2 regions of the Ruminococcus sp. SR1/5 genome follow, and region 1 is predicted to be linked to the other one. Evidence: riboswitches for the same ligand, from Rfam matches in the RefSeq annotation. Region 1 holds a riboswitch; the other holds the start of a gene.

Region 1 (3,147 bases):
CGGATGCGGTTAAAAAGACTGCCCTCTGAAACATCCCTTCCCATGGATTTCTGACCGTTCCGGATCACTTTCAGCTGCCCCGTAAATCTGGGGACAAAGCGAAGTGCCATGGAAAGGATCAGAGAAAGGGCCGGTATCAGCCTTCCAAACAGGTAAATAAATTTATCACTTGTCATAACTTTATTATAACAGGAAAACCACTGGATCACTACGAACATGACCGCTCCAAGGACTACTCCATAGACTAAGGCCTCCAAAGTGATCCAGTTTCCACTGCTTTCTACATAATATAGCATCGTGACCCCATAATGATTGAAAAGTGGATTCAGAAGAGCCACGATCAAAAGACTGGGAAGGGTAAAGAGAAAGCTTTGCCTAAGTGTCCTTTTTCCTCCAAGCAGAAAGACGGAATAAGACAAAGCACCCGCATAAGAAATGCAGATAAAGACGGGATGCTGATTAAACATAGTAAATAACAGTACTACAGCAAAATAAAAAAAATTCAAAAATGGATGGCATGTGGAAAAAGCATCAATGATGGATTGATCCGCAGGCTGTCTGTTTCTTTTCTCGGTCTTATTTGTTGATAACACGTTTAAATGTACTCCCTCTTTAATCCCTGCTCTTCACAGTACAAATCCACTTTGCTTCCCTTTTTGCAACGTATCGTGCAGTTTTTGTTCACGATCTTTGAGCCAATATGCTCAGGATCATGATGTATCTCCAGATATTCCAGCCGGTTGCATCCATGAAAGACTTCCTCTCCAAGATACATGATATTTTCCGGAATATATACCTCTTTCAATTTCTTACATCCGAAAAAGGCCCTCTGATCTAATTTTTTAATTTCTTTTGGTAAGACTATGGTTTCAAAGCCACAGAAGTAAAAGGCTTCCATACCAATTTCTTCCAGTGTATCCGGCAGCGTGATCTCCTTTAATTCCTTACAGCGGTAAAAAGCTCTTCTTCCTATACTCTTTAAATGCTCCGGGAATACCACTTTACTTAACTGCGTGCAGGAATGAAAACAGCACTCCGGAATCCTGCGGCATTCTGAACTGGTTTCAAATGCTACCTTTTTAAGGGCTGTGCATCCTTTATAACTATAATCTCCTAAAATTTCCAAAGATGCCGGAAATGTTACTTCTCTGAGAGAATGATTTTCCGAAAAAGCACTCTCTTTGATTTCTTTAACGGTCTGTGGGAATACAACGGGCTTACGGAGCTGGCAGCTTGCAAAAGCTTCCTTTCCTATGATTCTGCAGCCGGATGGCAGGATTATCTCTTTTATTTTCCCGTTGCCCTTATAACAGCAATCATCAATATAAATATATTTTTCAGGAATTGCTGCTACCTGTTTGTTTCTTTGCATACTGGCAAGCTGTGCCGTAAATGTACGATGATCAAATCGCAGTATACTCCATGTTGCTTTATCATTTTGTGAGCGCATATGATCTCCTTTCCAACGTTCGGATCATACAAACTGTATATCTTTTACATGTTTGTATTCTTTGCCTGACGTGTTGGATATACTGGCTCAAAATGTTTTCATAAGGCGTTTTTCATTCGATACATTTCACACAGGGAAAAGCAGCTCCGGAATCGCACCGGATTTCCTTAAATCGGCTGCCATCAGCCGAACCACGCTCGATTTTTTTGTTATTCTAATTATAACGATACGCCTTATTTCTGTCAATGTTCGCCAATGTTTCTGGTCTTTATCTCATACCAGTTTAACTATTTTTCACAATTTCTTTACTTCTTATCTTTGTATGGGTTTCCAACATCACTTCCAAGATTGCAGGTATACTTCCATTCAATCTTATCCCCATCTTTGGGCTTATAACTGGAAGCCCCATAATTCGGGAACTCTCCATTTACACTGTACATCCAGCCAGAATTTTTTCCGCAGTCAAATTCATAAAGCTGATTGATGCCTTCCACATAATAGCTTTTATATAACGGGGTATATTTGGAAGAGAGCTGGATGTTTTTTTCCCCACAGATCTTTTTTAAGATGTCAAATACGGTATCGCCCGTAGTAAATTTAACTTCCATTTCCGGAAGTATCCAGCCGTCTTCCGGGACAAATTCTTTTTTGGTTTCTTTTAGATCACCGATATTGTCAAGGATCGTCTGGCAGTCTATCGAAATGGTACAGGCAGCAGGTTTTCCGGAATCCCCTTTTCCGATTCCACAGCCCGTAAGGAGACAGCTCCACAAAAGCATAAAACAGCTGATTCCTATTACCCCGATCCGTTTCCAATATATTTTTTTCAGTTGCTTCATAATTATCCTCTATCGGATGAAAAGGTACCAAAAACACTATTTGATTTTTGATACCTTTTACACCCTTACTCTGTTTACTTAACTGTAATTTTTATCTTTTTAGTCACCTTTCCAGATTTAACTGTGATGGTAACGGTTCCTTTTCTCCGGCCTTTAACCACGCCCTTCGAGCTGACTGTTGCAATCTTCTTGTTGGAAGAACGGTAGGTCACTTTCTCCTGGGAAGTGATCGGGCTGACCACTGGTTTTAAAGTAACACTCTTTCCTTTCTTGATGGTCAGTTTTTTCTTGAGGCCGCTGATCTTCGTAGTCTTTACCTTTGCAGTCTGGACTTTTACTTTCAGAGTCGCTTTCTTTCCACTCTTTAAGGTAACGGTGATCTTTGCCGTTCCTGTTTTGGTTCCGGCTTTGATCTTTCCTTTCTTATCAACGGTCACGATCTTTTTGTTGCTGGAAACCCAGGACTTTATGGAATCTCCATATGCCATGGAAACCTTCACCTTTGTGGTGGCCTGTTTCCGCTTCAGGGTAATGGAGGATACGTTCAGTTTTATAGTTGCCTTTAATTTGCTTCCATAATTCCGTGTCTGTTTTTTACCGCAGAGGGAACAGGTTCCTTCCTGCTTCGCCGGACGGAATACCGTAGCTTTTGCCGTAGTTTTCCAGGTGTATTTATGCGTATGTGCAATTACAGGAATAGTTTCCGTCTTTTCGTATCCGCAGACCTGGCAGGTATATCTCATCAGTCCGGTTGTCTTATAAGTAGCAGCCTTGATCTGCTTTCCTTTTCCATAGGAATGCTTCTGGTAACCACCCTTTTTCGTGTTATCCGTGATGTCACATTTTCCATACATGGCA
Region 2 (3,147 bases), 950 kb from region 1:
AATGAGATCGCCTACGCACAGCAGCAGGCTACAGATTATGCAAACCTTCTTGCAGAGCAGACTGCAGAGCTTCAGAGATTAGAGGCTGAGCGTATTGCAGCAGAGGAAGAGGCAAGACGTCAGGCCGAGGCTGAAGCAGCAGCGAGAGCACAGGCTGAGGCAGAAGAGGAAGCAAGACGCCAGGCAGAGCAGGAAGCACAGCAGGATGAGGCGGACGAGAGCGAAGACGGACAGTACGATGAGGACGGCGACGTGATCGAGAATGCAGATGAGGATACTGCTGAAGATGACACCGAGGCTGTGGATGAAGATGCAGACAATGGTGAGAATGATGATGCGTCCGAGGATACTGAGAATACAGAGGATAATGCAGACGCAGATTACGATAACAGCACAGACGCATCTGAAGAAAGTGCAGAGGACACATCTAATGCAGAGGATACATCTTCAGACAGTGACAGTTCTTCTTACAGTAGCGGTTCAGGATCTTCTGTTGTGAATTATGCTACACAGTTTGTGGGAAATCCTTACGTATGGGGCGGAACAAGCCTTACCAATGGTGCAGACTGCTCCGGATTTGTACAGAGTGTCTATGCGAACTTCGGAGTCAGCCTTCCGAGAACCTCCTATGAGCAGCAGAATGCAGGTACAGAAGTATCCTACGCAGATGCACAGCCGGGAGATCTGATCTGCTATGGCGGACACGTGGCTATTTACATGGGTAATGGCCAGATCGTTCATGCATCGAACTCTCAGGACGGGATCAAGATCAGCAATGATGCTACATACAGAACAATTGTATCTGTAAGACGTCTTGTATAATAAAAACGTACAACAGAAAATAAAAATACAGCAGCCCGACAGCAGTTTGTCGGGCTGTTTTTAACGTCGGAAAAAATATTGAAAACCCATGGAACGGATTGAACAGCAATAAAATATGCTCAAAAATATATAAATATTGAAAACAGTATTGACATATAATTAACAGGATGTTATTATAATGTCAGTATAATTCCATATTGAACATAGCAAGTGCTGAGGATAGCTGACAGTTATATATTGATTATCAGAAGTCCACAGAAAAGGGAATCAGGTGTGAAACCTGAGCGATCCGGTCACTGTAACGGAGGAGCGAATCTCATAGTCCATTGTACGTATGTATGAGAAGGAGAGAGGAGTCATGATCCCGGAGCCAGGAAACCTGCTTGTTATGGCGAGGTTAAACTTCCGTGTAAAGTGTAACAACCATTTCAGGGACTCCGCACCCCTGGGACGTTGTCTACTTTTTTACGAGAGTAGGCATTTTTTTATGGAATGCGCCTGTTCATATGAATTATACATGATTAAATGGCAGGCGATACTACTCCGGATACATTCGTTCCCTCCGCGCACTCATGAACGGATTATATTTCTACCCCGGGGTGGCATCGCTACCTCTTTTTTATAGGAAAAAATTATGTGTGGTTATGTCAGGAGAGGAGAAAAGAGCCATGGAGAAACCATACTGGGAAGGCAAAGAATACTCTTACTTCAGCCACAAAAACTGTGAGTATTTTCCGTGCCATAAAGGAGCAGATCCGGAGAACTTCAATTGTCTGTTCTGCTATTGTCCTTTATATGCACTGGGAGATAAATGTGGTGGTAATTTCCGCTTTACGGAAAGCGGGATTAAAGACTGCACCGAATGCAAGCTTCCTCACAGAAGAGAAAATTTCGGATATGTTACAGGTAAATATAGCGAGCTTGCGGAAATTGTACGGAAGCAGCGGGAAAAATAAAAAACAGGCCAGTTCAGATACAGGAAAATGTATATTCCTGTGTTTGAACTGGCCTGTTTTGTTTGGAGTGGACAATATCTGTTATCTGTCGGAAAAGATACAGAAGATCATTCTCTGGTTTGGAGAAAAACCTTGAGTCTGGGAATCTGGTTGTTGAGGATCAGCTGTTCCGGAAACATGGCCTGATGAACAAACTCAGCAGCACAGGTAAAATCTCCGATATGCTCCGGGCCATGGCTGTCACTGGAAAGAAGCAGCGGCAGATCATATTTGCGGCAGCATCGAAGGATCTCGAAACAGTTTTCTCTTGTGTCGCCACGATAGCCATAAGGTGCAAGAGAAGCTTCGTTGATCTCAAAGATCGTGCCGGTTTCCCTGGCAGCCCTTGCAAGCGCATCATAATTAACCGGGTAATGAGTGTTATCACTATGTCCGAGGATCTTTACACAGGGGTTTTTCATTACATTGATAAAAGCTTCTGTGTTTTCGGCTCTGGTACCGCAGCGGTAATTCCAGGCATGCATGCTGGCAATGGCGTAATCAAGTTTACATAATGATTCCTGATCTAAATCTACCGTTCCGCTGCGGTCAAGGATATTCAGTTCAATTCCGTAGAGTAATTCTACACCGAAATGTTTTTTGGGAGAATAGGTAAGGCTGCGGAAATAGGAGGAAGTTCCGGCTGCCAGAGTGCCGGGACCGTGATCAGTGATCCCGAGAAGCCGGAGACCTTTCTCGGCAGCTGCGCGTGCCATGTTTGTGATGGTACATTCCGTGCCGTGACCACTGGCGATGGAGTGGGTATGCATATCAGAAAGATACATAAAAATACACCTCTTTTACTGTTTGAGAACATGTGACAGAGCGGAATACGAATGTCCGCTTTGCATAAATTTTTTCTGAAAAACAAATGAATTCCTATATAAATCCAAGTATGGCAGAGCAGAAAAACAAAGTCAATAGAGAAAAACATAAAAATACAAAAAACAAATAAAATCAACAGGGCGCAACCGATAAAAACCACAAAAACAGCTATAAACACATGTTGGATTTCGTTGACATCGAAGTAGGGGTAAGGTATAATAAAACTACATGAGCACATAGCCGGACAGGAGCGGTTCTGGAAGCGTAGAGGCAGACAGATCACCAGAAACAACCGGTTATGAGAAAGGAGAATCATGGAGAAATTTCATATAGCAGATGTTCCGAAAACAGACAGGATCACACATCTTGTAGATAATCTTTATGCAAAGATGCCGGTGATCGAATCTGCCAGAGCAAAACTGATCACAGAGTCTTACAAAGCAACAGAAGACGAGCCGATCATCACCCGCAGAGCCAAGGCATTTGCCCACATCCTGCACAACAT

Evidence for each region. Region 1 has a riboswitch for cobalamin ahead of CK1_RS04295 (leucine-rich repeat domain-containing protein). Riboswitches for the same ligand answer to the same signal wherever they lie in the genome.
Region 2: linked by a shared signal. The riboswitch ahead of CK1_RS09070 (cysteine-rich small domain-containing protein) and the one ahead of CK1_RS04295 (leucine-rich repeat domain-containing protein) in region 1 are both predicted to bind cobalamin.

Annotation. Positions count from the first base shown of each region.
Region 1 is NC_021014.1:827,863-831,009, reverse strand. Features, by position in the region: gene CK1_RS04300 (energy-coupling factor transporter transmembrane component T) at 1-296, opposite strand, end outside; gene CK1_RS04295 (leucine-rich repeat domain-containing protein) at 596-1,450, opposite strand; cobalamin riboswitch at 1,506-1,661, opposite strand; gene CK1_RS04290 (DUF4430 domain-containing protein) at 1,756-2,289, opposite strand; gene CK1_RS04285 (Ig-like domain-containing protein) at 2,364-3,147, opposite strand, start outside.
Region 2 is NC_021014.1:1,775,574-1,778,720, reverse strand. Features, by position in the region: gene CK1_RS09075 (C40 family peptidase) at 1-822, shown strand, start outside; cobalamin riboswitch at 1,054-1,223, shown strand; gene CK1_RS09070 (cysteine-rich small domain-containing protein) at 1,491-1,778, shown strand; gene CK1_RS09065 (phosphatase) at 1,886-2,602, opposite strand; gene CK1_RS09060 (glycyl radical protein) at 2,957-3,147, shown strand, end outside.